Regions from separate parts of the Tindallia texcoconensis genome, predicted to be linked through region 2. Evidence: riboswitches for the same ligand, from Rfam matches in the RefSeq annotation. Region 2 holds a riboswitch; each other region holds the start of a gene.
The links. Region 2 has a riboswitch for cobalamin ahead of ACZ47N_RS07375 (sirohydrochlorin chelatase). Riboswitches for the same ligand answer to the same signal wherever they lie in the genome.
Positions count from the first base shown of each region.

Region 1: another riboswitch for cobalamin. It lies ahead of ACZ47N_RS06010 (ABC transporter substrate-binding protein); the one in region 2 lies ahead of ACZ47N_RS07375 (sirohydrochlorin chelatase).
Region 3: another riboswitch for cobalamin. It lies ahead of cbiQ (cobalt ECF transporter T component CbiQ); the one in region 2 lies ahead of ACZ47N_RS07375 (sirohydrochlorin chelatase).

Region 1 is NZ_AP042431.1:1,299,549-1,310,199, reverse strand. It holds gene ACZ47N_RS06020 (methyl-accepting chemotaxis protein) at 1-1,314, opposite strand, end outside; gene ACZ47N_RS06015 (sensor domain-containing diguanylate cyclase) at 1,560-3,014, shown strand; cobalamin riboswitch at 3,390-3,571, shown strand; gene ACZ47N_RS06010 (ABC transporter substrate-binding protein) at 3,669-4,637, shown strand; gene ACZ47N_RS06005 (FecCD family ABC transporter permease) at 4,652-5,707, shown strand; gene ACZ47N_RS06000 (ABC transporter ATP-binding protein) at 5,704-6,522, shown strand; gene ACZ47N_RS05995 (YfcC family protein) at 6,519-7,913, opposite strand; gene ACZ47N_RS05990 (amidohydrolase) at 7,972-9,072, opposite strand; gene nhaC (Na+/H+ antiporter NhaC) at 9,225-10,610, opposite strand.
Region 2 is NZ_AP042431.1:1,616,201-1,626,851, reverse strand. It holds gene cobM (precorrin-4 C(11)-methyltransferase) at 1-476, opposite strand, end outside; gene cobI (precorrin-2 C(20)-methyltransferase) at 469-1,185, opposite strand; gene cbiT (precorrin-6Y C5,15-methyltransferase (decarboxylating) subunit CbiT) at 1,306-1,842, opposite strand; gene cbiE (precorrin-6y C5,15-methyltransferase (decarboxylating) subunit CbiE) at 1,868-2,572, opposite strand; gene cbiD (cobalt-precorrin-5B (C(1))-methyltransferase CbiD) at 2,569-3,663, opposite strand; gene ACZ47N_RS07395 (precorrin-8X methylmutase) at 3,706-4,323, opposite strand; gene ACZ47N_RS07390 (GHMP family kinase ATP-binding protein) at 4,326-5,225, opposite strand; gene ACZ47N_RS07385 (hypothetical protein) at 5,222-5,986, opposite strand; gene ACZ47N_RS07380 (cobyrinate a,c-diamide synthase) at 5,983-7,398, opposite strand; gene ACZ47N_RS07375 (sirohydrochlorin chelatase) at 7,427-7,795, opposite strand; cobalamin riboswitch at 7,907-8,088, opposite strand; gene ACZ47N_RS07370 (hypothetical protein) at 8,153-8,527, opposite strand; gene ACZ47N_RS07365 (ABC transporter ATP-binding protein) at 8,654-9,616, opposite strand; gene ACZ47N_RS07360 (ABC transporter ATP-binding protein) at 9,629-10,609, opposite strand; gene ACZ47N_RS07355 (ABC transporter permease) at 10,633-10,651, opposite strand, start outside.
Region 3 is NZ_AP042431.1:1,986,441-1,997,091, forward strand. It holds gene ACZ47N_RS08890 (bifunctional diguanylate cyclase/phosphodiesterase) at 1-1,020, opposite strand, end outside; gene ACZ47N_RS08895 (methyl-accepting chemotaxis protein) at 1,083-3,125, opposite strand; gene ACZ47N_RS08900 (helix-turn-helix transcriptional regulator) at 3,382-4,431, shown strand; gene ACZ47N_RS08905 (PDC sensor domain-containing protein) at 4,501-5,040, opposite strand; cobalamin riboswitch at 5,344-5,518, shown strand; gene cbiQ (cobalt ECF transporter T component CbiQ) at 5,657-6,418, shown strand; gene ACZ47N_RS08915 (energy-coupling factor ABC transporter ATP-binding protein) at 6,406-7,197, shown strand; gene ACZ47N_RS08920 (hypothetical protein) at 7,259-7,744, shown strand; gene ACZ47N_RS08925 (CbiM family transporter) at 7,776-8,381, shown strand; gene ACZ47N_RS08930 (hypothetical protein) at 8,404-8,820, shown strand; gene ACZ47N_RS08935 (hypothetical protein) at 8,951-9,421, shown strand; gene ACZ47N_RS08940 (Crp/Fnr family transcriptional regulator) at 9,432-10,154, opposite strand; gene pflA (pyruvate formate-lyase-activating protein) at 10,100-10,651, opposite strand, start outside.

The DNA.
Region 1 (10,651 bases), 320 kb from region 2:
GTCTAATAACTTGCGTAGTTCTTCTATATTATTGGCAGTGTTTTCGGTATCACTAGCTTGATCCGAGGCACCTTCTGCAATCTCTGTAATGGTTTTCGCTACTTCTGTGGAAGAGAGACTTGTTTCGTTGGCTGCGACTGTAAGTTCTTCGGCAGAAGAAGCTACTTGATCCGAGGCATCTGAAGTTGCTTGAATAAACTGAACCACATTATCTCTCATGGAAATAAGAGCTTTGGTCATTTCGCCAATTTCGTCTTTGCGGTCCAAGGTTTTTGCTTCCTTGTCATCCTTTAGCTGGGAAAAATCCAGGGTGGCTAGTTTATTTAGTTTTTGTGTAACGGCTACAATGGGATGGGAAATCCTACCACTTGCTATATAGACAATGGTCAGCACGATCAGTAAAGAAGCTACGGCGATCAAGAGGCCCACCTGACTTGCAGATTTGGCACCTGCAAAAACTTCTGCTTCATTGACGGCTGTCACGATATACCAATCTAAATTAGGGTGGTCCACAGGTGTGTAAGCGGCTACTCGTTGATTACCCTCGACGCGATATTGGCCATAGCCTGTTTCGCCTTGGAGGACTTTTTCTTGAAGGAGTTCCGCCAGTCCCACAATCGAATCATCCCCATTGGCAAGGTCAATCAAATTTTCCTGGTTTTCAATATGTTCAAAATTAGGGCTTGTAATAAGATCACCTTGTCCGTTGAGAATGTATGAAAAACCAGTTTCTCCATAGGTTAATTGGCTACTGATTCGATCGATTTCATGATGGTTCATGACGGCATATAAAATTCCTTGAACCCGACCATTTCGCTCAATGGGTTCTGCGATAATGAGAATGGCTTCACCAGATGCAGCGCCAATGAGAACATCAGAGATATTGGGTTGGCCAGTCATGGCTATTTGGTAGTATTCTCTAGTGGTGATATCAACGTGAACCCTTTCGTTATCCAAGCGATAGGAGTTGGCTTGGTCATCGCTTAAAAACATTCTTACATAGCCTTTTCTTTCCATTTGCGGATGAAATTGAGAAGCGAAGCGCCTCCACTCAGCGTCCGTATAGTCTAAGGGATTATTGCCGCCTTGATAAATTTCTGGGTGTTCGGATAAGGTAGCCATATAGTCAAAATGATCATCCATCATCTCTTCCAGAAGCAAAGCATTACCCCTGACATTGCTTACCAAGGCCCTCTCAACTTCTTCACCAATGTATTTGCTGGTAAGGGAGGTGTTGATAAAGGTTGCCCCTAAGAAAACTAGGGCAAAAATAGCTCCAAACATGATAATTAGTTTCGTTTTTAAAGATTTCATCTTGTTCATCCTTTCTTTCCTCTTTTTGTAAGGACAGTGGTAGTAACATAAAATGACCGAAAATTCTAACGATAAATACTTAATACCCAGTGGATATGGAAATACACCTTCATGATCAAAAAAAAAGAGTGTGATGAGATTAGTCAGTTATATGTTTTTCTTCTTGGTGAAAGGGTAAAAAAAGGCTACAGAAGGATGGAATGACAAGACAGAACATCCCTTTTTCAAGAATAGGTGGTGAGGAAATGAAAAAAATATTTCAACGGAGCATGGGTTTGCTGATTCTAGCCATATTGGTATTAACCGCCTATAACTTTAATGTGGTGCGAAATGAAATGTTGGAAAATCGATACAATGCATTGGTCAACGATTTAAGAACAGACTCGGCCACCTTTGGATTATGGATAAAAGAAAAAAAGAGTATTGTGAATACGGCTAAAGATATTTATGACAATTTTTCGTATGAAGAATTGGTAGCCTACAACACAGAAAACCCTTATTTGAATATCAATAATGAAGACCCGAGTATTTCTCAACTATATATTGGATTAGCCGATGGCCATTTTATTACAGGTGGCCAATGGATTCCGCCGGATGATTACGATCCCAGAACCAGAACTTGGTATCTAGAAGCACAGGAAGCTGGCAAAACCATTGTTTCCAGTGTGTATGTAGATCGGGAAACAGGAGAAATGTTGGTGACCATCAGTTCCCCCCTATACCTTCGGGAAGGGTTTATTGGAGTGATATCAGCGGATGTGTTTTTAGAAAGCATTCGAGGGTTTCTAATGGCAGAAATGGAAAAACGAAATAGTTATTCTATGTTGGTGGATGAAGATGGGACCATGATGATTCATACCCATCGACCTAATCTAGAAGGGCAAAATATTTATACGGATTTAGGCTCTTCATTGTTTAAGGATTATTTTAATGAAGCGAAGCAAAGCCAGGATATTGTTCGAATGGCCTATGCCTATGAAGGGGAAGACATCCTTGGAATTGTTCAGAAGGCAGATGGGCGAAATTGGTATTTGGCTGTGGCCAGAGTCGATGATGTCACCCTATGGAACGCACAACTGGGGTATCCGTGGATTTTCTTTGTAAATGCCCTGATGCTCACCATCATTGTTGTTTTAATGGGGATGATTCTTAAAGCAAGGTCGGAATTGCATAGCATGAATGCACTTTTAACGAAAGAAAATGAGAAAGACTTTTTAACAGGCATCTATAATAGACGCTACCTCAATCTATACTTAGAAAGTGTATGGCGGCAACAGCGAGTGGAGGCGTTAAGCATCTTGATATTAGACGTGGATTTTTTTAAGAATTACAACGACACCTATGGACATATCCAAGGCGATGAAGTCTTGAAAAACTTGACGAAGTGCATCAATAACCTGGTAAGAAAAAAGGATGTTTTTGCTCGATTTGGGGGAGAAGAATTTGCTTTAGTGCTGGAAGATGTTGAAGGACCAGAGGTGGAAAAGATAACGCAAAAAAGCATAGATGCTGTATATCATTTGGCCATGGAGCATGAGACATCTCCGTTTAAACGGGTCACTATTAGTATAGGAGTCGTTACGGTTGCTCCAGGAAAAAAGATAAGCGTCAGAGAGGCCATTGAATATGCAGATGAGGCCTTGTATGAAGCCAAGGAATCAGGAAGAAATAAAGTAGTTTTTCATGAAGGACATAGGTAAGAAAGGACAGGGGGGACGGACTTTTTTCCTGTTCTTTCTGGTGTTTCTTCCAGCGACTGCAAAGTGAGGCCTCCAATAATCAGAAAAGAACAAGAATAGAGGCAGTCGGAAAAAAATCCTTTATAAGCCTTGATTATTCACTTGAACAACGTCAAATCACGGTCTGCTTTTAGTCCGTGAATTTCTGGAAAAACTGGGCCTTCGTAAAATACTCGAAACAATTACTGGGCAATACCGTAGATTTCGGAGGAGAAGGACGAGTTGCCCCTGTCCCCACTGAGCCCCAGCCCCCTGAGCCCCCTGGATGATCGACTTCGTTAAAGATAAGAAATAGCTTGTTTTCATAATCTTCCTATGATAGGATGAATAGATAAATAAACTATAAATCCTTAAGGTGCCTCTTAAAAGGAGGAGAATAGGAAAGACCGGTTATAGTCCGGCGCGGACCCACCACTGTAAGCGAAGACGAATCCCTAAGATGCCACTGAAGAAATTTGGGAAGGCTGGGAGGAGGAAGAAACGCAAGCCAGGAGACCTGCCTTAAATGAAAACATGCGTAAAGCGACAAGGGGAAAGTAGGTAAAGAGAACTAAGATGGGAAGTCTCTTAATAATTAAGGGGCTTTTTTTAATGCCCTAAAAAAGGAGAATGAAAATGAAGAAAAAATGGCTGTCTCTGTTACTAATGATGGGAATCCTGCTTTTTATAGGGTGCGGAAAAGGAGAAGTTCAAACGGACTCCAAAGAAACAATAACGGATTATCAACCGGTGACGATCCAAAATTTTAATAGAACCTTAAGCATTACCGAAGTGCCAGAGCGAATTGTCAGTATGAATGTTCATACAACCGAAATATTATTTACCTTAGGCTTGGGAGACCGTATTGTAGGAACGGCTTTTAACAACGCTGAAATCCTGCCGGAATTCAAGGATGATTTTGACCGTATCCCTGTGTTAGCCGAAAGATATCCCTCTATGGAAGTTTTGCTAGGCGCTGAGCCAGACTTTGTATATGGGCGTGACAGTGCCTTTGGTGCAAATGGAACAGCTTCTGTGAACGAAATGGAAACCTATGGAATTCATGCCTATGCGGTAAAAGGAACCTTGGTAAATGGAGCAACCATGGATGATGTCTATGAAGACTTTCTGAACTTGGGCAGGATTTTTGATGTGGAAGAAAAAGCAATTGCTATTGTCAGTGAAATGCAACAGGAGATGAAAACGATTCAGCAACAATTGGGAGAAATAGAAGAACCGGTGAAAGTTCTTGTTTTTGATATGGGTGGAGACGCGGTATTTACGGCGGGACAATCCCTGCAAACAACCCTGATTGAAATGGCTGGTGGTAAAAATATTTTTGATGACATTGCCAATAACTGGGGAAGTGTTAATTGGGAAGAAGTCGTAGACCGCAATCCAGAAGTTATTGTGATCAATGACTATGGAGATGAAACGGCAGAAGAGAAAATCGATGAACTGCTTACTAACCCCTTTATGCAGGAGGTGGATGCTGTGAAAAACCAACGTTTTGTCATCCTGCCACTTCCCGGTGTTTTTGAGGGTCCGCGCAATGTAGATGCCCTTCGGATATTAGCTGAAGGGTTCTATCCAGAACAGTTTTAAAGGGAGCTGTCTAGATGAAAAAATCGATTTCGATGCCAAAATTATCGATATTGTTTTTGGTCTTATTGGTGGGTTCTGTTACCTTGGCTGTAGCTATTGGACCCGTCTCTATTGGGTTTCGAACCGTGTGGGAAATTGCCTTTAGTCAGTTCGCGGTGTTGGAACCATTGCTGGAAGAAGACTGGACAACAGCGCAAAAACACATTGTATGGGATATTCGGTTTCCGAGAGTTCTTCTGGCAGCCATCGTTGGTGCCGGACTGTCGCTGTCAGGAGTTACAATGCAGGCGCTTCTGAGAAATTCGTTGGCAGATCCCTATATTTTAGGCGTGTCTTCCGGAGCCTCCGTTGGCGCAACCTTAGTGATTGTATTAGGATTCTTCCGGTTTTTCGGACAAATGGCGATTTCTTTTGCTGCCTTTGCAGGAGCCCTTGCGGCGGTTCTGTTTATTTTTATGCTGGCGCAAGTAAAAGGAAAAGTATTGCCTGTTCGGCTTATCTTGTCTGGAATAGCTCTTTCGGCCATGTTAAATGCACTAACGAATATTATTATTATGACAGCGCCAAGAGAAGAAGGAATTCGCAATGCGCTCTTTTGGATGATGGGAAGTTTAGGTGGTACTAAATGGTCTCATTTATGGATTCCTTTGATAGCCGTTATCGGTACTTTTCTTTTTCTTTTTTACCAATCCAGAATGCTTAATATTTTGTTAATGGGTGAAGAAACAGCTATCACTCTTGGAGTGAATACCCATCAACTTAGCAAAATGCTATTAGTGGTGACGGCTCTGACAACAGGAATTATGGTGGCAGTTAGTGGTGCTATAGGGTTTGTAGGGTTAATGGTGCCTCATGTAACCCGTTTCTTAGTGGGAGCAGATCATAAAAAAGTACTTCCTTTATCGGCATTGTTAGGTGCTGTGTTTCTTATATGGGCAGATGTGCTGGCTAGAACCTTGTTTGCGCCGGAAGAAATGCCTATAGGAACCATTACGGCCTTATTTGGAGGGCCATTTTTTATCTGGCTGCTTAGAAAGAATGACTACTCCTTTGGAGGTGGCTCGAAATGATGGTTTCTGTAAAAGACCTGTCACTATCAATCGATGGATCGCCAATTATTGAAGACATCAGTTTTGCAGTAGAAAACAAAGAAATTATCGGGATCGTTGGTCCAAACGGGAGCGGAAAATCCACCTTATTAAAAACCATTTATAAAACACTGCGTCCAGATAAAGGAACTATTTTGATGGATCATCAGGATATCAGTACCTTGTCAGAAAAAGAAACTGCAAAGAAGATGGCGGTATTAAAACAGGAATCTACCATTGATTTTGATTTTACGGTTCGAGAAATGGTGGCGATGGGAAGAGCTCCGCATAAAAAAACCTTCGAAAACTATTCTCGGGCGGATTACATGATTGTCGATGAAATGATTGAAAAAGTGGGGATGAAAGCATTTTCCAACAGAAGCTTTACGACCTTGTCCGGTGGAGAAAAACAACGGGTCTTGTTTGCCAGAAGTTTAACGCAAAAGCCAGAGTTGTTGATTCTTGATGAACCGACAAATCATCTAGATATTAAATACCAAATAGAAGTCATGGAAATTATTTCAGAACTGGATATTAGTATTTTATCCGCCATTCATGACTTAAACATTGCTTCTAGCTATTGTGATAAAATCATTCTTTTGCATCAAGGAACCATTAAAAGTTTTGGAAGTCCGGAGCAGGTACTGCAGGAACATGTCATTAGGGATATTTTTCAGGTAGAAAACAAAGTAAGCAACAATCCCTTTACGGGAAGTATTCACATTTACTTTCTCGGTCTTGGATCTAAATCCAAAAGAAAAACCCCCGCTGCTTTTGCAGAAGGGGCTTTGCTTTAACTCCAGCCGATCAAGGTTGCAAATCCAATAGATAATACAGCGATTCCAGTCCATATACCGAAAATAGGCATAACAAATTTTAACCATTTTTCATAAGGGATTTTAGCAACTCCTATGGCGCCCATTAAAACGCCGGATGTAGGGATGATAATATTTGAAATCCCGTCACCATATTGAAAAGCTGATACAGCTACTTGTCGAGATACTCCCACAACATCAGCCATGGGTGAAAGAAGGGGCATGACCACATAAGCCTGGCCAGAACCGGATGGTACGAAAAAGTTGAACAGAAGATTGGCTAAAAACATGCCTATCGATGAAAAAATAGGCCCTACGGCTCCTAGAGGGATAGACATTCCGTGGATAATCGTATGAATAATTCGTCCATCCGTTAACAAAATAGTGATGGAAGAGGCAAACCCGATGACCAGAGCACCAAACACCATGGATTGAGCTCCTTTGATAAAAGATTTTGCCATTTCGTCTGGATGTATTTTTGCTACAACACCTGTAATTAAAGCGACACCGAGCATAATACCACTGAGGTAATCTAGTCCCCATCCAAGGCTGGTTGAGCCATAAGCATATCCTGCAAAGCCAATAGCTAAAGTTGTTAGAATAATAGCATGAGAGAAGTTGAAATGAATATCTTCAGCGGTTTGGCTGACTTCGAAATCTACTTGGCCCAGGATGCTTTTTTCTGGGTTTACCCGTATTTTTTTAGCATAATGCATGATGTAAATAACGGTAGCGATGAATACGACCACCATCACAGCTGTTCTATAGCCGAAACCAGAGAAAATAGGTACTCCAGCAATTTCTTGTGCGATAGCTGTGTTGAAAGGTCCCATAGGAGTCATGGCGAAGCCGGAGTAAGCTCCCAGGTACATAATGGCCATACCGACGAGAGGATCTAGTTTAAGCCGTTTTGCTAATACTACGCCTATTGGAATAAAGGCAATAACCGCATTGATGACAATGCCTAACATGCCCAAGATAGCCATGATAAGCATAATGAAAGGGATCACCATCAACTCTTTTCCCTGAAGTTTTTCAATAGCAGCACGGATTCCTGCATCTAAGGCTCCGGTATCATTAATTACCTGAAAAAAGCCACCCACCAGAAACACTAGAAAAATAACATTAGCGCCATTTACCATTCCTTGGTGAATAGAAGTAAGGAATGTAAAAAGTCCAACTGGATTTTTCTCAACGAATGCAAAACTATCGGGATCGATTAAGGTAATCCCCAGCGTTTCGTCTTCTGTCATGGTGTATTCGCCTGCGGGAATAATATAAGTAGACAAGGCGGCAAAGATGACAAAAATCATAATTAATGTATAGGTATGAGGCACCTGAAATTTCTTGTGAGTTTTTTCTTTGGCGGTCATTACAGACACTCCTTTTTGGTATGAAATATGAAATATAATGGCATTTGATTTTGCTTGATTACATTAGTTTTTTTCTTGTCATATTAAATAATAAGTTGACGCCATTGATCAAAGCATCCTGATGAAAGTTCATTTCTGGATGATGTAACCCTGGTGAGAGATCAGCGCCAAGACCGATATAGGCCGTTTTGACCCCTAAGCGTTGCGTATAAAAATGAAAATCTTCTGCTCCTGGTGTGCTGATTGCTTCTAAAGATTCTCCTAATTCTTCCATGATAGCATTTTTAGCCAAAGCGACCATATGGGCGTCATATTCAGCGGCTGGAGAACCATTAATACTGGTAATTTCTCCGACACCTCCTAAATGCTTTCCGCTATGCTCAACAGCTAGCTTCACTTTTTCAAGAATCGATTCCATTACTTTATTAGTTTGTGCCCTGATATCCATTGTTAAAGTTGCTTTATCGGGAATGGTATTAAAGGTATCACCTCCAGCGTTCAAACGAGTTACTTTAATAGAATGAGATACGTCTGGGTCTGCTTTGATGCAATTGATAGCATTTGTCAGCATAACACTGGCGTCAACCGCGTTGATCCCTAAGTGTGGTCTGGCACCATGAGCGTTCAAGCCTTTTACTTGAACATCCACTCTTTTGCTTGAACCATGGTACAGTGCAGGTGTTGCCTGGCCAAGGCGGCATTCCTGGATAGGTCTGAGATGAATGCCTACCAGTTCCTCCAATTCGTCTAATTGGCCACTGTCGATCATTTGGTTAGCTCCCAACTTTTCTTCAGCCTGTTGAAAAACCAAATAGAGTTTCCCTTGTTTAATGCCCTGTTCGCTGACTTTTTTTGCAGTTGCCAACACTATAGCGGAATGTGCGTCATGACCACAGGCATGAAAAACATACTTTATTTTGTTTTTTTCGAAGGCTAAGGCATCCATATCCGCTCTTAATCCAAAGACAGGGCCAGCTTTTCCACTGTCAAGAATACCTATGACACCTGTGCCTCCAACCTTTTCAAGTACTTGGTAATTCATTTTTTTTAGCTCTTCGGCGATGAAGCGAGAGGTTTTATGCTCTTCAAAGCCTACTTCTGGAGTAGAGTGAATTTGTTGGTACACCTTTTTTGCGTAAGCGTCTATTGATGCTGTCATTTCCTGTTGCTCCTTTCTAATGGAAGGTTGTCTTTTTTTATACTGAAACTCCTTCGCTTGGTAAGGCGAAGGAGTGGACTGCTTTCGTCATATATAGGTTATAGATAGAAAGTAAAGGGTTTTTGTATTGAATTCGGTGATTATGAAGCAAACTAAGATTTATTGGAATCTAGTTTTGCTACCGTATAGCCAGTAAAGGATAATGCAAATACCACGATGGGGGTGGTGTAATTGAAAATAGCCCATTTTGCGTAATCTAAGGTGGCTACGCCCAACACACTATAGATAAACACCCCGCAGGTATTCCATGGAATTAAGGCAGAAGTTAAAGTTCCTGAAGATTCTAGGGCGTTAGACAAGGTTTTGGGATGGAGTCCTTTTTCCTTATAGGCAGGGGCGTACATTCTGCCTGGAACCACAATAGCAATGTACTGCTCTGGCATGGTAGCATTGCTACCGATGCATGTAGCGATGGTAAGGCCAATTAAACCGGGGATGCTTTTTACCCTGCGAAGCAAGGCTTCCACAATGACCTCTAACTGTTTAGTCTGCTCCATAATGCCACCAAACATCATGGCAATTAAGGTTAGGGAAATGGAATAAAGCATACTGGTTAAGCCTCCGGAGGACAATAAATCATCAATGGTGCTCAAACCAGTTTCGCTCACAAATCCACTATAGCTTGCAGTAAGAATATCGCCAAAGTTGGCCCCTTGAAAAAGAGGGGCGAAAACAACGCCAACTAAAATGCCGATGGTGATACCAGGGATAGCCGGAACTTTTTTAGCAATGGATCCAATGACCAATACCGGTGGCAGCAGTAGAATAGGAGAGATGGTAAAATGAGATTGCAATCCATTGCGTATTTCATCAATGGCGGCTAACTCGGCTCCCGTGGTGTTAAATTGAAACCCTAGGTACAAAAACACCAAAAGAGCAATCCCGTAAGAAATAATCGTGTTGCCTAACATGAACTTAATATGAGTAAAGACATCGGTGCCAGCCATGGCAGGTGCTAAGTTGGTCGTGTCGGAAAAAGGAGACATCTTATCTCCGAAGTAAGCACCGGAAATAATGGCACCGGCGGCAATGGGAGCTGGAATCCCCAGTCCTTGAGCAATGCCCATTAAGGCAAGTCCGATAGTCCCCATGGTTCCCCAGGAAGTTCCTGTGGCTAGGGAGGTAACAGAACAAATTAAGGCAGTTGCCACTAAGAAAATGGTAGGCGTTAAAATACCCAAGCCGTAATAAATCATGGTAGGGACTACGCCAGCTAAAAGCCAAATACCAATTAAAACTCCAATAATAGCTAAAATAATCATTGCTTGTAATGCTTGATAGATCCCATCATACATGCTTTTTTCGATTTTTTCCCAGGTGAATCCAATTTTTAAGGCCATGAGGGCTGAAAATCCAACTCCCATGAGCATAGGGATATGTGGGTCAGCACCATAAACACCAATGCTAATTCCCATTACTACAATTAAAAAAAGAAAAGAAAGAAGTGCTTCGCCAATAGATGGCCTCGTTTCGGACATGAATAGAATCCCTCCAAATTGTTTTTTTATGCAAATAAACT
Region 2 (10,651 bases):
GCACGGTGAGAAGCCAAGGAAACTAGATTCTCTTTTTCAGGCACTGGAGTGCGTCCAGCCATTCGGGAGATAATGACCGTCTGGCTTTTTCCCGGAAGCGTCAATTCTTTTTTCATGGCCGCCGCTCCGGCTAAAAAGGAACTAATGCCTGGAATGACTTCATAGGCCACCTTTTCTGCTTCTAATTTTCGTATTTGCTCCGCAATGGCCCCGTAAAGAGAAGGATCTCCTGTATGCAATCGAAGGACTTCCTTGCCAGCTTTGACGCGACTAATCATAAATGCCGACATTTCCTCCAAATCCATGGAGGCACTGCTGGCTACTTCCGCGTCTTGGGGGCAATGGGCAAACACCTGGGGATTCACCAAAGAACCTGCATAAAGAATGACTTGAGCCTGCTTTATTTTTTCATGGGCTTTTACCGTTAGTAGTTCCGGATCTCCAGGACCTGCTCCGATAAAGATCACTTTACTCATTTTTTGACTCCTTTCGTTTCAACAATGCCACGGACATATAGGGAAGCTCCGGATTTTTTAGGCATTCAATGTCATAATGTACTGTTTCATTTTGGCTTCCCAGTTGGGATGCCAGGGCAAAATCTATGGTTGTTTCCTGCTGTTGCAAATACTGATACAACACCTGCCTGCAGGCAGATACTTTGAGAAGGGCCATATTATCGGTCATGGTCTCTAGTTCATGAAGCAAATGGTCTTTGTTGTCTGTCCCTGGCCAAATCACCAATTTCTCATCTTCTTCTGCCAAAGGTATATCCAACTTAGCAGCGGCAGCACTAGCGGCTGTTATTCCTGGAATGGTTTGAAGGGAATAGCCAGCGGCTTTCAGCTCTTTCATCACATAACTATAGGTGCTATAGAGCAGTGCATCCCCTATGGTGATCATAACCGCATCCATTCCACTGTCCAGCACCTGAGCAATCTGACGGCTCTGCTGAAAACGCTGGGCTTGTCGCTCTTTTGGGTCTGAGGTCATCCGAGAAAGCAGTGGGATGAGGCGAGTTTCTGGATTTACCCAGTCTTCCACGATCTCCAGGGCTGCACTTTCAGCCCCTGAACGTGTAACGGGATAAAACAGGACTTTTGTATGTTTAATGGCCTTTACGGCTTTTAAGGTCAGTAGCTCCGGATCTCCGGGGCCAACACCGATGCCGGTTAAAGTTCCTTTCATTCGGATCTTCCTTTCGGATTGTTTTGTTGGTTAAGGTTTTCTTCCCGCCCCTTGGTGTCCTTCGCGGTTAAGATCTTTCACTCTTTTGAACTCCACTTTTCCATTCCAACTTTCTACTTTCTACTTTCCAACTGACGCAACTTCCGCACTAAAAATAGTCACTGGATTCTCCGCCTGGGCCATGGTGTATCCTCCCCGCTGAAGGTAGCGGGTAACGCTGGTTTGCTGAATGGTCACATCTTTAAAGGGCTCCTGCTTCAGGAGTTGCCTTGCTAAGCTGACGGTCTCCAAGGTGACGGCGGTAATCACCATTCGTCCCTTTGGCTTCATTTTCCTAGCCACGTACTGCACTATTTCTTCCAAGGCACCACCAGCGCCACCTATGAAGACACGATCCAACTCCGGCAATTCTTCTAAAAGGTTTTCTCCTCTTCCTGGCAAAATGGTGACGTTAGATAGTCCAAATTGATTTAGATTTTTCTTTGTCAATTCTACGGCTTCTGGTTTTTGTTCCAAGGCGTATACACGTCCAGAACCTGCCATTCGAGCCATTTCTACGGTAACGGAGCCGCTCCCGCATCCCATGTCCAGCAGCGTCATCCCTGGTCTTATCTGCAGCATGGCTAATACAAGCCACCGTACTTCTTGTTTGGTCATGGGGGCTTCCCCTCGGATAAAAGCCTTATCCGGTAGTCCCGGTGAGGGAATGGAGAGCCATTTTTCGATGTTGCAGGTGTTGTTTAATTGTTGGGTCAAGGCTAATCACCACCACATTCATTTGATAAGGTGCCTGTTGCTTAATGGTTTCTGGAGATCCAAGTAATAACCTTTGATGCGGATATGAAAGATTCTCACCGACGGCCATCATGGCATGGGGGTAGCCAGCATCCAATAATTCCTTTGCCAGTACCTCTGGTCCACTGCTAGCGTCGGTAAGTAAATGGATAAAAGAATGGTGCCGAAGAACATCCATCCACTGGCTGCGGCGCCCATGCAAGCTAATGACGGGCCCGTGTGTCCAGGGGAGCTGTAGATGGCTTAGAAACAGCTGGACGGAGCTGATCCCGGGCACCAGAATGAGGGCATTTGAATCAAAATATTGATGCAGCATGGGAACTAGGCTGTGGCACCCCGGGTCTCCCGAAAGCAAAATGCCTGCCTGTATTTCCGGTTGCTGCCGAAGGGTATCCTGAAGCTGATGACACCATGCTTTAAGCTGGCTTTTCAGGGGGAATTTTATCACCTCTGGTGGAGCAAAGGCTTCTCCAGTCTCAATCAGACGAGCACCTCCTGCTAAGAGATGGCATTGTTTCAGGGCTTTCCTAGCCGCCGGCAGCAGATAATCTGCATGGCCAGGGCCCATGCCAATCACATGGATAGGTTTCATGATGTCATCACCTCCAGGATTTTTTTGGCTTGGGAACACATCCCCAAGCTTCCTTCTTCGTATGAAAAAAGAATCGTACCAACTTCCACGTCTTTTCCAGTTCTAGCCTTGGCTTTTTGGGTAATGGCATGGCTTAATCTATGAAAAAAGTGCTCTGGGCCCTCTTTCACAAGGATACTGGCCGCTTCTTCAACGGTATTGGCATAAACCACACGCCGGAGCAGTGGGTAGGGGGTGTTGCATTTCACCAGTTCCGCTGTCAGAATTTCCAGCCTTCCGTCTGCTACTTTGCTATGCAGATGGAAAATACCACCGGCTATTTTAACCAATTTTGCCACATGGCCTACCAAGAGCAAAGTTTCTGCCCCATGTTCCTGGGCCTGTTCCAATAAGGTGTCTGGAAAGTTGCCAAATTTCACCATTTTTTCCGGCTGTAAATGGAACTGATCTCGTGCAAAATCTCGGCCATGGTTGCCAGGAACTCCAATCCAATTTCGATTGCCTCCTGCCGCCATGACGCTGCATTCCATTTCTAGGGTTTTGATCCAAGCACTGGTGGACATGGGCTCTACAATCCCTGTGGTTCCAATAATTGAAAGCCCTCCTACCACTCCTAGTTTTGGATTAAAGGTTTTCTCCGCCAGTTTTTCTCCACCAGGGATGGAAATCGTCACATCCAAGCCTTTTTCTTCTCCAATGATGGCACGGACGGCTTCCTTGATCATTTTGCGGGGTACTGGATTGATGGCTGGTTCTCCTACGGCCACCGGCAACCCTTTTTTCGTCACGGTTCCAATGCCTTCTCCAGCATGCAACTTGATTTCTGTATCCTTCCGCCATGCTACCTGGGCTTTTATCCAGGCTTTATTGGTGATATCCGGATCGTCGCCGGCATCTTTAATCACGTAACAAGAAGCCGATGTTTGTGTGACTTCTGGCTTTAAAATCTGAAATTTCTTTTCTTCGCCTTGGAGGATCAACCAGGCTAGGGAGACGGTTTTTTGCGTCACCAGCATCTTTGCCGCCGCTTTTGCCGTGACAGTAGCACAGGCGCCAGTAGTAAAGCCTTTTTTCAGTTTTTTCCTTGCCATGGGATCACCACCTCGTTTTTTCCAATGATGAATACGCCTCCATCATTTTCTTTTCAGCAGTGCATTCACAATTGCTGCCGCCACGGTACTGCCACCTTTACGACCCTGAACTGAGATGCTGGGCACCTCATAGGTAAGGAGGGCTTCTTTGGATTCGACTGCTCCTACAAATCCCACTGGTACTCCAATAATAAGGGCTGGATCTGCTTTGCCTTCGTCTATCAATTGGCATAACCGAAAAAGTGCTGTAGGTGCATTCCCAAAAACAAAAATCGATGTTTCTGGATCGGTGGCGGCTTTTTCGACGGCAACCGCCGATCGGGTTCGTCCTTGTTCCTTGGCAAGAGACGCCACTTCTGGATCATCCACTAGGCAGTAGACTTCCATCCCCAAGGACCTTAAAATTCGCTTATTAATCCCAGACAAAACCATCCGAGTATCTGTATAGATTTTTTTGCCAGCCTGTAATGCTTCCTCTGGTTTTGACAAGGAGCCCAGCTTAAAATGAAGGGCATCTGCGTAGGTAAAATCCGCCGTTGTATGAATCACCCTTACAAGGATATCTTCCATTTCCGGATGGGCTAGAGGTGTTTTCATTTCAGATCGTATTATTTGAAAACTGTTTTTTTCTATATTTTCAGGATTCCATTCTATTTCCATTGTTATTCCTCCCTCCGGATGCCACCGGCAATCATTTGCTGCTGCCGTGGGTGTTGGTATTCTTTGCTACTCTCTAAACTTTTCCACCCGTGATAAAACTTTTCCTTGTCCATGGCCCTAGGTTCATAGAGCACCCCTAGGGTGCTGCCGCTATGGGCTACATTGACGCCCAGTGCACCACATTCAAGGGCCAACTCCCTTATGGACCACAGACCGGGCTGAGAAATAAAGGCTTCATTGCCTTGGGCACTGATCCAAGCGGCTTCTGCCAGGAGAAAAGGCTTCTTTTCTTTCAATCCTCTCTGGAAAAGCTTTAAAGCCTTCTCCATTTCCGCGGCATAGGCTTTTCGTTTTTCATGGTGGTCTGTTTTTCGGGATGTGGCGGTCTCAATGTCTTTTTTTCCTTCCAATACCAGTACTTCCAATGCCGGTGTCCATGCATCCAAGGTCAGGCTCACTTCTCCTGTCAAGGGATCCATCAAACTAAGCCTTGGAAAAAGAATACTGTCTGTAGGTTCTAATTCTGCACATAGGTTTGTTAGTTCTTGGGCCGTTAATGGTTTTCCAAACCAACGAGTCACCGCATCCCCTACGGCTGCCAAATCCGCTGTTGAACTTGCCATTCCTTTAGCCAAGGGCAAAGGCGATTCCAGCCTTAGGGAAAAGGAGGCTTGTTCTTCTGATGGGATGGCTGCTTTTTCCATGGCCAATGCCATCATTTTCCAAGCCCTGGGACGATGCTGACGCAACCACCTATGGCCATCAGCATGGTCCTTAGCTGTCTCTATGGTCACACGACTAAAACCGTCGATGGCATAGGAAATCAGTTTTTCGCCACCCATGATCCACCCTTGGAGCCATTCCCCACAGGAACCTGGACAGGCGGAAACAATACGTTTCATGCTGGTTCCCCTTTCATGCGTCCCAGTTTCCAAAACACCTCAGAAGCCAATTGTTTTTTCCATGCTGGCAGGATGTGGGGATCCATGGATAGAACCACGCAGGTAGCTGGTCCAGCAGATTTTTCTAAGGATACGGCCAGCTCTGGTTCCCATTCTATTTCTAATTCACTTTCTTTTGCCAAAAGGGAGGCTTCGTGGCTTATTCCCTTGGACCCTACGGGAATCATGGCCGTCACCTTGGGGTCCTGAAGCAGGGCCTGAATGCTGGTGACAGAAGCCACTTCCGGATCAAAGGGATGGGCAATTTCATTTCCTATCTTTGGCAATCCCAATACCCATACTTCATCCTTAGGTTGGCTTTTATGCAACCGTAGGGTCTCTTCATGGGCAGTCCCTAGAACCGTTATCCCCATGGCAGTTTGTACCGTAGGAAAATTTTCCTCGGTGCTTCCATTGATGGTGGTTGTTTCTAAGGCTGCTTCTGCTAAGAACCTCTGAATACCTTGATAAATCTCTTTTCCTGTCGGATCCCATTCTACAGACAGGGTGTCGATCACCGTATGTACCTGGCCGCCAGCTGCCAAAATTTCTAATGTTGCTACCCGACAGGTATAGTATCCGGTGATTGCTGGTGATACTCGAACCAGGTCTTTTTCTTTTTGACCAATGGCTCCACAGGAATCGCAGGCTATTAATAGATATTCCTGGCCAGAAAGCCTCAGTATGCTTATGTCTCGTAGACTTGGTATTGGTTGTATCATAAAGGCTTCCTTTCTGGTTCTTCAGCCTCTTTGTTGGATGACTGCCAGCCAGGGATTTTTTTTAGCCATTCCATGGCATAGGCTGGATTGGATTCAAAAAAAACATGGGGAAACCCACCAAAAGCATGATGGATGGTCATGCCACATTTCCAGGATACTGGGTCTCTTTTTTCTGAAGGATCCTGAATCTTGGTGATGGAAAGAACCCCAGGCTCCTGTGTTTCCACTACTCCTCGATGAAATTCGTGGCCTGAGATCTGCAAGGATTCTGTAAAAAATCCTTTTTCTGGGTTGGTTTCAATAGAACCATAGCCAAATCGTTGAAGCCGATTGGTCATGTAAGCTTTCCCTGGAAAAACACCTGCCATTTCCCAGGTGTTTCCTTGGAAATCCGTCAAGCTTTGGCATAAATACTGAAATCCACCACATTCTGCATATACCGGTAATCCTTGCTGAACCTTCTCTTTTAAATCTTTTCTAAAGGAAGTGTTTGCCTCCAATTCCTTTCCAAAGATTTCTGGAAATCCGCCTCCCAAGTAGAGGGCATCCAAAGAATCTGGCAAATGCTTGTCCTGCATAGGGCTTACTTCTACTAGGGTGCATCCCTGTTTCTTCAGCCAATCCAGATTGGCTGGATAGTAAAAATGAAAGGCTTGGTCTTTGGCAATCCCAATCCTAAAATCCCTTTTCTGCTGAAGGTTTTCCTTGGTTTTCAAGGGTACTGGAAGGATGGCAGCCTGTTCTAAAATCCTATCGATCTCCAAGGTTTTTTCAGCAGCTTCCGAGGCTTTCTGGAGGGTTTCCTTCAGAGCCTCCACTTCTGTAGCTGGAATCAACCCCAGGTGGCGACTCTTCAGAGTTAGGCCTTGATCCTTGGCCATCCACCCCAGACAAGGAATGCCCGTGTCTCGTTCAATGGCACGACGAATTAGCTGGTAGTGTTTCTCGCCGGATATACGATTAATAATAACCCCTGCCACCTTCAATGCTGGGTCGTACATCTCATAGCCTTTCACCATGGCCGCCGCACTGGTAGACATGCCTGCACCGTCTATGATTAAAATTACCGGTAATTTCAACAATCTGGCAATCCACGCAGTGCTCCCGTTTTCTTTACGGCTCCCCATGCCATCATAAAGCCCCATGACACCTTCCACCACCACTATTTGATCTTCTCGAAGAATTTGTTCCAACTGTCTTTGAACACCAGCTTCACCCATGAGGCAACTATCCAGATTGTAGGAGGGGGTTCCGGTGACGGCATGATGAAACTGAGGGTCAATGAAGTCCGGCCCCACTTTACAGGGTTGCACCTCATGGCCCCGCTCTTTCAAAGCTTTTAACAATGCAAGGGTAATGGTTGTTTTCCCGACACCACTATGGGTGCCGGCCAGTACAAATCCTTTGGCCATCCAAGCTCCTCCTATGGGTTCTTCTTCCTTATACCTTTCTGATCTGATCTAATAGGATATCCGTCATTCTTGAATCCTGTCCAATGACGTCTGATGTTTTAAAGGTGACTTCTGGATATCTTTCTTTCATTTTATCTAGGGCTTCTGGTAAATCATGTTGCATATGATGGCCCGCAAATAGAAAAAACGGAGCTACTACGATCTCTGTTGCACCTTTTTCTATCAATGTCTCTAGGGTTTCTTCCAACTCTGGCTTAGCAAACTGTAAAAAAGCGTATCCGGTCATTGCAAATTCATCTTTTGAACGTATCTTCACATGTTCTGCCAATTCTTTGACGGTATCGCTGGTTTCTGGTACCCTGCTTCCATGGGCCAGAATGACTAATGCTTTTTTCATCTTCAAACAACTCCTTTTTTCTATTTCTGTTGTCACAAAAAAACATGCCGCCGGAAAAGACGCCATGTGTTCGTATGTCACTCACCCCATGGGCCCTTCCCTCCGAAGGGTTTGGTGCAATTTTCTCAGGCTGGTCTCCTGGCTTGTGTTTCCTTTTACTCACGGCTCCTTCCCAAAGGATTCCTTTGGTGGCTTTTGCCGTTTTCATCCACACTTACAGTAGCGGGGGCTGCAGGGGTTTCTAACCCCTTTCCCAATTGTGTTGGTTAAACACCTGAAAAATATTTAATTGATGTGAATCATTATATCAGAAGCACTCTTTTACCACAAGAAAAAGTCCTGATGATTCTCCCAGGGTTAAAGATAAAACAGAACCAGATCCAAAAAGATCGCCATCATAAAAACCACGAAGGCTCGATAAAAATGAATGGCCCTTTCTTTTCGAAGAGAGAGTTTCTCCAAATACTGTTCTTTTAGATGGCTGTGAAACATGTTTTTAAAGATTTTTTTATCCCGCTGGATACCAAAAAAAAGAGCATAGCAGCCTAAAACGACTCCCATTAAGAAAATAGCATTGTTTGCCAGTTGCAGTAAAGGTTTCTGAGACAAGAAAAAACCATAGACAGCTCCCATGACAGCAGCAATCAGTGTCGCCAACAGGCCTTCTTTGGTAACAAGCCAAAGCACTGTGGAAAGCCTCGGAATTTTTGTGTAATCGTATTGGTTGGACATTGAAATTTTCCTCCCCCATGGGCAAAGATCAAAAAAGGGAAAAGAGCTCAATTTTGTGGTCAGGAGCCCTTTTCATCAAAAATATACAGCTTGGAAAAGAGTCTCTGCTCTTTGTAAACCATTCCGTTATTTTTGTAATTCTTCCACTAAATGGCATAACACAAATCGCTGAGGTTCATACTCCCTTAACTCCGGGGTCTTTGTTTTACAAATATCCTGTCGATGTCGACATCGACCGTAAAAACGGCAGCCTTCCGGAGGATTTATAGGGCTTGGTACGTCCCCTTCAAGAATAATCATATTATCCGGTGCATCTACCCTGGGTACTGGTATGGCCGACAACAAGGCTTGGGTATAGGGATGCAAGGGATTTTTGAAAATAGCGTTGTATTCAGAAAGCTCCACTACTTTCCCAAGGTACATCACCGCAATTCGATCACTCACATGTTTCACCACGCTCAAATCATGGGAAATGAAGAGATACGTAAGACCCAGTTCCTCCTGGATATCCTGCATTAGATTAAGAATTTGGGCTTGAATCGATACATCCAGAGCGGATACCGGCTCATCCTGAACGATGAACTTAGGATTTAGGGCCAGCGCTCTGGCCACACCCACCCGTTGACGTCTTCCACCATCAAGCTCATGAGGAAAGGCATTTAGGAGTCTTGGGGTCAGACCAACCGTATCCATTAACTCCTTCACCCGATCCGTCACTTTTTTACGATCCTTGAATACTTTATTGATTAAAAGAGGCTCGGAAATAATTTGCCCCAGGTTCATTCTTGGATTCAGGGATGCATAGGGGTCTTGAAAGATGATTTGCATATTCTTTCGAGCTTCACGCATCTGGGATCCGTTAAAATCCACAATGTTTTTTCCCTCAAAGTTTACTTCTCCCGCTGTGGGTTCAACCAGTCGCAGTATGGCCCGACCCGTAGTGGATTTTCCGCAACCAGACTCGCCTACGAGGCCTAAGGTTTCTCCTTCTTTGATAAAAAAGCTGACATCATCTACGGCATGAAGCATTCCTTTCGGGGTTTTAAAATATTTTTTCAGATTTTTTACTTCTAAAATATTTTTCAACATTCCTTTCACCTCCTACTTTCTGTATTGTTCTGCCGGATACAGATGACAATTGACAAAATGCCCTTCTTTCACTTCCGCTCTATCCGGTAGTACTTTTCTGCAAATGTCCATGGCCTTAGGACATCGTGGATTAAATGGACATCCTTCAGGAATTTCCGTTGGATCCGGCATCAACCCTTTTATGGGCTTTAACCGCTTTTCATCCTCTTCGACATTGGGAATAGAACCGAACAACCCTTCCGTATAAGGGTGCAATGGCCTTTCGAACAGATCGCTTACTTTGGCATATTCCACCACGTATCCCGTATACATAATGGCTACTTTATCACAAATATTTGCCACTACTCCCAGGTCATGGGTGATCATGATCATGGATGTTTCAAATTCGTCTTTCAGTCGTTTCATGAGTTTCAAAACCTGAGCTTGGATGGTTACATCCAATGCCGTGGTGGGTTCATCTGCGATCAACAGCTCTGGATTACAGGCAAGGGCAATCGCAATGACGATACGTTGCCTCATGCCACCACTGAATTGATGGGGATACTCTTTGCCACGTTCCCTTGGAATACCTACGGTTTCAATCATGTCTCTGGCCTTTTCCAAAGCTTCTTTTTGATTTGCCTTTTGGTGAAGTAAAATCACCTCGGCAACTTGATCTTCCGTAGTCATGACCGGATTCAAGGAAGTCATGGGATCCTGAAAAATCATGGAAATTTTATTTCCTCGAATGTTTCGCATTTCCTCTTCCTTTTTCTTCAGCAAGTCTTCCCCTTTAAAGAGAATTTCCCCTTGGACTATTTTTCCCGGAGGGGCTGGAACCAATCGCATAATCCCTAGGGCCGTTGTGGTTTTTCCCGCACCAGTTTCTCCAACAATTCCAATGGTTTCTCCTATGCCAATTTCAAAGGTCATATGATCGACGGCCTTTACAACCCCGTCATCCGTATTATATTGAATGGACAAGTCCTTTACTTTCAACAAATCTTTTGCCATATACGACACTCCCTTCCTTGACTTTAGCCTTTTAACCTTGGA
Region 3 (10,651 bases), 370 kb from region 2:
TTCGTGTTCATATTGGTTGATTTGTTCTGTGATGGTAGTAATAGGCTTGGACAGCCGGTTACTAATCCATAAAGCCATGAATACCGCCAGGCCCATGATCCCAGACATAAGCAGATAATAGCGGGATTGCAGCGCTTGAAGCGGAGCCATCACTTCTTCCTTTGGCATCATTAAAACCACTTGCCAAGGGAGATTCTCCAGGGAAGTATTGGCAAAATACCAGAGTTCATCTTCCTTATGAAATTGCCTCACAGCAGGAGGCTCAATGAGTGCAGCAGCAAAGGAGTTAGGGTAAAAGGCTTCTAAATCATACTGACCTGGCATGGATAATACTGGTAGATCAGGATGGTAAATAACTTCTTCCTCATGAGAGGCAATGAGGGCATAGCCATGGGACCCTATCTGAAAAGAATCCATTAGGCTATAGAGGCTTTTGATTTCCACATTAAGGGCCATTGCGCCCAGTGCTTTGTCCTGGTCACGGATGACTCTAGCAATAGAAACGATCATTTCGCCAGTAACAAAGTCTAAATAAGGTGAGGTAATGACTGTCTCCAGAGAGGCAAGGCTTTCTTGATACCATTCTCGGCTTTGGAGATCATATTGAGGACGAATAAAGTAATGATACCGGTCTGTAATTAAATCGTTGGCATCAGCCAAGCCTAAGATTACCAAAGAAATATGGGGCCTTTGTCTTTGGAGGGATTGAAGCTGTTGAACTACCTGTTGATAGAGGGGGTGATCCCTCTTGGCATAGCCATCCTCCACTTCCTGTAAGATAGTGAGAAAATCCTGGTTGGTGGTCATGGTATCCACCATGACCAGGTATTCCTTAAACCAGGCATCTAGGTCCTTTTGAAGATTGGTAACCTCTGTCATGAGGCGGTGGTAGTTTTCTTCACGCAGATGTTCTGCTGCTTGTTGTTTCAAAACGGCTCCTGCAGACCACAGAAAACCCAGCAATAACACCATCATTAATAAGGCTATTTTTCTTGAAATTCTAGTTTGGAACCACTTCATGTTACCACCACCTCGGGGGTATTTTAAGTTGTTAATGGTAGAATATAGGTTCGGAGATTGAACTAATGAACTTTAAAGTGATTAATACTTTCCTGCATGCCTTCTGCTAAGGTGACAAGATCATGGCTGCCATCAGAAATGCCGTTTATCGTTTCAGATTGTCCTGTTACAGAGGCCGTAGCTTCTTCTGTGCTGGCGGCGTTTTCTTCGGCAATGGCCGACAAGTTTTCTATTACGAGGACGATCTCATTTCGTTTATCCCCTATGGCAGTACTGGATTGATTTAAATCTTCCATGATAGAGAGCATTTCTTTTAAAGCCTCTGAAATGCCATCGAAATTAGTATTCGTAGACTGAACCCCTTGGGTTTGTTGTTGGCTTAACTGGCTAATTTCATCCATTTTTTCGACGGCATGGGAGGTGATTTGATTCAGGGTAGTGATAATGTGATTAATTTCTTCTGTAAATGAATTGGAGTCTTCAGCAAGCTTTCTGATTTCTTCTGCTACCACCGCAAATCCTTTGCCTGCTTCTCCAGCTCGTGCTGCTTCAATACTAGCATTCAAGGCTAATAGATTGGTTTGTTCAGCAATGCTTTTAATACTGGTACTTTTTATCTGGATTTCTTTAGCGCTTTCGTTTGTCCGAGTAATAATATCTTGGATTTCTTGAGCAGCTGAATTACTAGAGGCTGTTTGCTCTACTAATTGAGAGACGGTCTTCACGCCTTGTTCTTTCATTTGATTTATTTTTTCCGCCGCCTGATTTAATCGACTTCGATGTTGATTATCGGATTCGATCAACTGGCTGATTTCCTGGATATGTTGAGAACCGCTGGAAGTGTCGTGGGCTTGGCTTTCTGCTCCTTTGGCAATTTCTTCAATGGCACCAGCTACCTGGGATGCGGCTCCAGAAGCTTCTTCGGTGGAGGCCGTTAACTCTTCGGAGGATGCGGCCAATTGATCGGCTCGATCCATAATATCGCTGATTAGGGTTACCAAGTTTTCACGCATTTCTTGAAGTGCCTTGTTAATTTGGCCAATTTCATCAGAGGAATTGGTATCAAAAGCAACCATCAAATTTCCTTGGCTCAAGCTCTTCACGCCCTCGAGGGTTTGAGGAACCGATTTAAGAGAGCGTTTAACGGAAAAGACCATGGCTAAAAGCAGCAAAACAATGGTTCCCACCAACATCCCTTGGTTTACAGTCATAAAGGCCCTCACGGGAGCCATGACCTCATTGCGTGGAATCATAGTGGCTACAGACCATCCTACAGATTCTACAGGTGTATAGAATATCATTCGTTGGGTTCCGTTAAATTCATATTCTGCAAATCCAGATTCCCCAGCCACCATGTGTGTGCCTGCCTGTCCTAGAGCCCCTTCCATATCAAGGATATTGCTTTCCATAATCATAGTTTCATCCGGGTGGTAAACCGTTAGCCCTTCATGGTCTACCAAAAAAGCATACCCGGTATCACCCATTTGGTATTCTCCCATAATATTTTGAATTTGATCAATGTAGATGTCAATGGATACGCTGCCTAAGTCCCGGGATCCTTGCATAACAGGAGCCGCCGCTGTAACGACTAATCCACCAGTTACAGCATCCAGATAAGGAGCGGATACATAAGGACCACCTGCGCTAAGGGTCTCCTGATACCATCCTCGGCCCCTTAATACATAGTCTGGCGCAGAATCGTAGTCATACACGTCAGCAAAAAGGTCGCTGGCTTCTGCCAGACCTAAAAAAACAAAACCTATAGTGTCGTCCATTTCATTAATAGCCACCAACTGTTGGTGCACGCGCTGGGTAAGGGGATGTTCTCTTTTCATGTCTCGAGTGGTGACATCCCTCATGTACTCTACAAAATCTTGGTTGGTTTCCATTTGCTCAACAATGGTTAGGTATCGATTCATAAAGTTATCTAATTCGGATGCAATATGAGCCGCATCCCCTTGCATTTGTTCTCTGATTTGTGCTTCGAAAAAATGGCTCACCTGTCGGTTCAGTGTAACGCCATAGACACCGAAGGTGACCAAAATCACTACCAATAGAATAGCCACTAGCTTTCTTGCCAGTCCTGATTTAATCCAATTCATCATATGACTTCCTCCCCTTTCTGATAATGGATAAGGTAAAAGTGAAATAAGATCTTATCCAAAGAGACCTTCAAAGTACTAGCAATGGATATAGGATTTATTACCCAAATTCAAGGAGGAAAAACCTAAAAATTCAGATAACTATATAAGGGAGTAGATTTAATGGGATTCAATGAGTGACATTGCCCTAGAGCGGGTAAAGGATTATAATGAACTATAAAGAATAATTTGAAATTTAGAGAAACAAGAAAGGAACCCTATGATTATTCGATGTGGTATTATTGGACATGCCTATGATAGTTGGATGGACGAGTGGTTTTCCCATTATAAAAGTGTTGTCTTTAAGAGAAGTTATATGGATTTTTCTAGCGATGAAATGGAGGATGCGTATTGTAAACGTCTTGCCAATCGCTATGATTTAATTATGATGGAAGAAGAAGTCTACTTTTCTGTGGAGCCACAGTACCGATGGTTTCTGGCGGCGAATAGCACCTTGATTATTTCTGGAAATACCATGGATTACAAACGTGTCAGAAGGGTATTTCTAGATGGCTGTTTTGATTATATAGAAGAAACCATGGATTCCTCAGAGTTGCAAGCATTGATCATGCGTTTATCAGAGCATTTTCTTCAAGATGAGCGAAAAAGGATTCAATTGGCAAAGGCCATTGCAGAAGAAATAGCGGCGGTGTATCCTAAAACGGAAAAACTATTTTTAGAATATTGGACGCAAATAGATGCTCAAAAGCAAGGGGCGGAGTATCATCAAAATGATTACGCTAAAGCCATGGAGAGATTGATTGAGTTTTTGCCTTTGAAGCCAATACGCTTGCCCTTAATAGACTTGGCTCAAGGGGCAGCAGAATGGATTTGTCAGGCAGCGTACTCTCAGGAGCGTTTTATGGCGACGATGATTTTTATTCAGCAATCATACCGGGATGTGTTTCTTCCTCACTGTAAACACCCTTTGGTGCGTCGTGCCATAGAATTGTATCTAGATGAACAGTTTGATGTGGAAACTGTGCAGGATCTTGCGGATCATCTCTATGTAAATCGAAGTTATTTAAGCAAAACCTTTATTGCGGAGAGTCAGACGGACTTAACGAGGTATATGATGCGTACTAAGATGTACGGTGCCCGATTATTATTATTAGACCCTAGGTTAAGCGTTTATGACGTGATGGAGTACCTTCGATATACGGATTATGGACACTTTAGAAAAATCTTTAAAAAATATACTGGCATTACTCCCAGTGAATATGTGGCTACTTTTCGAGAACGATTTTCCGTAGAAGTAGCACAAAAATAAATCCGCCGGCGGGAAGCATTTCCTTGCAGGCGGATTTTATTCTGGGTGTAGGGGGCTGAGGACCGTTTTTTAATTGGCTCTTCTGGAGGCGAAAAGAACGCCTGCTAAATTATCCTTAAGATAAACAGGAGTGGCATAAACAACAATGGATTCTCCTGATTCTTTGCTAACTAAAACATCTGAAACATTAGGCTCTCCAGCCAAGGCATTTTGGAAATACTGGCGGTCTGCTACATCGAATGCGGTTCCCTGTTGATCCAGGGCAAGGGCTTGTCCCTTCAAGTCAGCAAATCGAAAGCCGATGTATCCAGCTTTTTGAGCTTCTGCTTCAAAGAAAGCCATTTTCTCTTCGTGTGGAACCTGATCATCCAACACAATTGGATGTACAGATACAGCATTTAAATAAACTAGTTCTGCGGCATCGAAGGAAGAAATAGGAACTCGCTGTGTTTCATTGGAAACCGTGGCTTGACCATGGGCCTGACTAGTAAGGTTTACGTTAAGGGTTTCACCGATGGATGCACCCAGGCTGGTGGTTGTCATGATGACAGCCAACCCTAAAATAGCAGCAGTGGATAGTAAAGTTGATTTTGTGTTCATTAATTTCATTGAAAACACTCCTTTTCGAATTAGATTCATGGTAAACAGTAGGGGATTCGTCGGATTCACCTCATTTCGGATCTATTGTTATTTCCGAGAGTTTGATTTTCCTAACCGCTAAGGTGACGTGAAACGTCTTTATTGGCGGCCTCATACCACTTATGATTCTACAGGTTTAAAAAAGTTTTACCATGGGTTTTTGTTGGGGCTCATAGAGGGTTTTGTTGGCAGTGAACCAGGACCTTACGCCCCATTGGGTTGACATAGAAAAACTTTAGTGTCATAATCATTATGAAGTAAGTATCCAAAATAATTTCATAGATCCATTCAGGTGCCCGTAAGGGAGAATAGGGAAATCGGTGAGAGTCCGATGCGATCCCGTCACTGTAAGCAGGAACCAACCTCGCAATACCACTGGCCTTAAGCCGGGAAGGAGAGGAAGGTGAGGACTGCAAGCCAGGAGACCTGCCTGAATGCTGATGCGTTACCCTTCGAGTGAAAGGGCTGGTCGCGATCCATGCACTTGCTTTCTATTTAGTGTGAGACAAGTGTTTTTGTGTGGACAATTCCGGTACTTCATGGCGAAGTCCGGAATTATTTTTTGAAAAAAAGGAGTTTAATACCCATGGGCGGCCACCACTCTTCAGCATCAAGGTTTAAAAAAGAAGATTTTAATGCAGCAAAAAACCTATGGAATCCACGTACCAAGTTGATAGCTGGTTTGATTTATGTATTTGGAGTGATTAGTTTAGGCGATGTAGGACTTCTAGTGGTAGCTTTGGTTTTTGCAGCTTTTTATGCACTCTGGGCTGGACTTTCTGGCCTTCAGTTGCTAAAAAAATTATCCGTGCTCATGCCTTTTTTGGCGCTGATGAGCCTTCCTCTTATTTTTAGTGGAGGAATTCCTCCGGCAGCGGATCGGATTGAATTTGCGGCTCTGATTGTGCTGAAAGCATTAACCGCCATGACCTTCACCCTATCAGTTTTCATCAATCAGCCTATCGAAGAAATGCTAGAAGCTATGGAACACCTTAAAATGCCAAAAGTGATTACCACCACCATTTATCTGGCTTATCGGTATGGATTTCTCTTTATTCAGGATGTGCAGACAACCATGAGAGCTCTGAAATCCAGACTATTTCAAGCCCAAGCCAGCCGATACTCCCTTGGTATCTATGGAGAAGTATTTGGGGGATTGTTCATTAAATCCATTAATCGTTCAGAAACAGTGTATCGAGCCATGGTATCTCGGAGTTTTCAAGGGCAAATTCCCATTGGGAAGCCACGAAACATCACGGCTGCGGACTGGATACGGGCTAGCATTCCTATTGTATTCATGATCGCATTAATCAGTATAGACCAGGGGGTGCTTTTATGTTTGCCATAGAAACCGTTGGCTTAAGCTATGTTTATCCAGATAAAACACCAGCCTTTCAGGATATTAATTTGCAGATCAAAGAGAAGAAAAAAACTGCTATCCTAGGGGTGAATGGCAGCGGAAAAACCACCCTTATTTACCATTTGAACGGTGTTATTCCAGCCCAACAAGGACACGTAATCCTCCAAGGAGTATCTGTTGAAAAGAAGCATATGCAAGAAGTACGAAAAAAAGTGGGATTGCTTTTTGATAATCCAGATGATCAGCTTTTCTCTACGACCATCTTAAATGATATCGCCTTTGGACCTAGAAACTTAAAATTGGATGCAGAAACAGTTCATCAAAGAGCCATGGAATCTATGAGTCGAGTGGGTATCGAAGACCTAGCAGAAAGACCACCCTATAGCTTGAGTCTGGGTCAAAAAAAGCGGGCCGCCATTGCTGGTTTATTAGCAATGAAACCAGAAATACTGGCTTTTGATGAACCTTTTTCCGGCTTGGATCCTGAAGCAGCGGTTCACTTTAGAGAGATCTTAGATCAATTGGTGCAAGAGGGTGCTACCTTGGTATACAGCACCCACGATGTGGATGTGGCCTATGGATGGGCAGATGAAGTGGTGATTATGAAAAGTGGAAACATACTAGATTGTGGAGGATATGATTTGCTGCGGAATGAAGCGGTTCTCCAGGAAGCTTCTTTGCCTATGCCAACCTTAGCAAAACTATTTGGGCATTGGGAGAAACCACCACGAACCGTGGAAGAAGCACAAAAACGCTTTGTGCTTTAAAGAGATGTTGAGCATGGAAAATGCTTAATATAAACTAAAAAAAGAAAGAGGAGGATGTAGGATGAAAGGAACAAAGAAAAGTATCTTTATAGGGGTTGTTTTATTCGTAGGGCTCCTTATGTTTACAGGTTGCTCTGGAGAGACAGAAGCAACAACAGTGGAAGAACCAGTAGTAGAGGTGGAGCAAGAAGTGGTTGAAGGCATTAATGTTTTTGAAATTATTGATCGAAGAGAAGATGCAGTTGTTGCAGACATGCACGACGACCATTGGCATGGAAGTCTTCCTGAAATCCCACTAGGAGAAAACATTTCTCTAGGCGCTTATATTGAAGAAAATGGGGAAGAAGAAGTTTTGGATGGAGAGCATCATGCATTAGGCGTTGCACTGGCAGAAGGTGCCGAAGAAGGGATTGTAAGCATTGACCTTCATGGCGACCATGCTCATATTACTGGAGAACAAGAAGGTACTACTCAGGTAGTATTCCAGTTTATCCACGATGGAGAGATAGAATTTGTTACGCCTGCAATAGAAGTACACGTGCAATAGAAAGGTATAGAGACAGAAAGAGGTTGATGAAATGCATATTTCTGATGGAGTCTTAAATACACCTGTGGCGGTAGGAACTACCGCCATTACGGCGATTACCCTGGCCTATGCGGTGAAGGGAATGAAAGAGGAAGAAATACCGAAAACCAGCTTGATGGCCGGCGCTTTTTTTGCCGTAGCGCTGATCAGTATTCCTATTGGTCCCTCTACCATTCACCCGCTTTTTTCTGGCCTGATGGGAGTCATGCTAGGGAGAAGAGCCCCCTTGGCTATTTTTGTTGGACTGTTGTTACAGGCAGTTCTTTTCCAGCATGGTGGATTAACTTCTCTAGGTGCTAATACACTAATGCTGTCGGTTCCAGCACTCTTATCTTATAAACTTTACCATAGGATGGCAAATTCTTCGGTATTTATAAGAGGTGCCATAGTAGGGGGCTTATCTGTGGCCATTACAGTGGTACTACTCATTATCTTATTATTTTTAACAGATGCACGCTTTGGTGAAGGCGCTATGTCTGTGATTAACCTTTTGGTGGTAGGACATATCCCCTTGGTATTGATTGAAGCAGTGGTAACCGGATCCGCCCTTCAACTAATACAAAAATCCAAACCAGAAATGCTAATACACCAAGCATAACATACACAAAGAGGTGATAAAAATGAAAAGGAAATTTTCTGTAATCTTAAGCATTGCCATGGTCATGGCCATTCTTTTTTCGTCTGTTTTCGTATTTGCCCATGCCATGATCATTGAAACCGTCGAAGAAGGGAAAGTTAAAGTTGTCTTTGATGACGGTTCACCAAACCGTCATGCAGAGGTTACGGTCTTCGATGAAGAGGAGAATGAGATTGCCCATGGAGAAGTAGATGAGGAAGGTTACTTTAGCTATGATCCAACAGGTGCAGTTCTTTTGGTAGCTCAGGACAACATGGGTCATCGGGCGGAATATGTAGTCGGGGAAGGCATGCGTCGTTCCTTGCCTCGTGTCCCCACTATTGGTGCAGCTTTGCTTATTTTTGCTCTTGTTGCCGTTGTTTTCCGGTATCGGTCGAAAAAACGAAGTGTCACCGAATAAGAAGTTTTATAAAAAAACACCCTAAGGAAAGCTAACTAGGGTGTTTTTTTATAAAGAAAACTCTTGCTGTTATGTCCTGGGCTATAATGGTAAAATGGTGGAAGCAGCATAAAAGCGAAGGAGGAAAAGGATGAGTACAATAAAGAGGAAACTCCTAATAGCAATGGTGGCAGCCTTGTTTTTGGTGGCTTGCGGAGGTGGTTCAGTGGTAGAAGAACCAGTCGTTACTGGTGCAAATGAAGAGACCAGTACCACTGCTTACGAGTTTCAGATCATCAACACTCAGGAACATGACGTAGTGGCATATGTTCATGGAGACCACTGGCACGGTGGAATTCCCTGGATTAAAGAAGGTGACAATGTGTTGTTGGCCGCCTATGTCGAAGATGCGGAAGGGAAGACCATGAATGTGGATGGAAGTCACTACACAGTGAATGCCAGCCTAAAGGAAGGATGTGAGGTGGTAAGTTTTCAATGCCATGGAGACTATTTTCATCTGGCAGGCGAAGCGGTGGGAGAAACACAAATCGTATTACAACTACTACAGGAAGACCAAGTCCTTTATGAAACGCCGTCCATTGCTGTTCGGGTCATCGAATAACAACGAAAAATTATTCTTCGTTCAAGATAGAACGCAGCGCCTCCAGGTCTTTAATAAGAACCTGCCGGGCGCTTTTTAATTGAATATAGCCTAGTTCATCAAACAAGTGAAGTTTTCGACTCATGGTTTCACGGGCGATGCCGGAATAACTGCCCATATCCTCTCGGCTCATGGTCAGTTTCAATAGTATTCCTTCCGAGGTATGGGTTCCGAAATCTGGCACCATATTAAGAAGAAGACCAGCCACCCGGGCATCCAGGCTGGAAGTGGATAACCGTTCAATAAGGGTTTCCAGCTTTCGGATTCGTTCGTAGGCTTTTTCAAAGACCTTGAGGGTGATCTCTGGATGTGAGAGGATAATGCGGTCAAACTCAGACTTAGACAACATACTGACCTGGCTGTTGGTTAAGGCTTCCGCCGTAGCGTCAAACCTGTTTTCCTTCAATAGATTAAAGGCACCGAAAAAATCGCCGCCTTTTAAAATATAGAGTATTTGCTCCCGTCCTTCAGGGGTATGGCTTACTAATTTGACTTTTCCACTGCAGACAATATAGAGCTGGTCGGCTTTCTCACCAGCTCGAAAGAGGATCTCTCCCTTTTGGAAAGTTTTAAAGGAAACACCAGTAGAAATCTTTGCGGCTTCTTCATCCGTAAGGCTGGATAGCAAAGGAATTTGGTTTAAGCAAGTGGTGCCCTCGCAAACTTCGCAGCGGCACTCTGGTGTTCTTGGCACAATAATAACCTCTCTTTCTCTTGGAAGGCTCTCAATCGATGCATTAATTGAGTCTCCCATAGTTCAGCCTGCTGAGGGTCCATTTCTGGGATGCCAGCCAGTGGATCCAGAATCCCCAGCTTTGAATATTTTTCAAGGCCCTTCTTATGATAAGGCAATAGCTGAACTTTTTCAACCGCTGGAAGCTGACAAGCAAGTTGAAAGAGATTTTCAAGATTTTCTTGGTGATCTGTAAATTCTGGAACTACCACATGGCGCAGCCAAACAGAACCGTGATAATTGGTTAATCGTTTCCAAAAAGCATCTCGGCCGCTGATGGGCTTTGCTGTCAGTTCCAAGTGGGTAGATTCATCCGTGGCTTTAATATCCATGAGAACACAGTCGGTTACGTCTAAAAGGGAATCCATCCAGCTTTCTGGTCCAAAACCGCAGGTGTCCATGGCGGTATGAAAGCCTTCCTGTTTAAGGAGTGCCAGAGCTTCATGCAAAAATTCGCT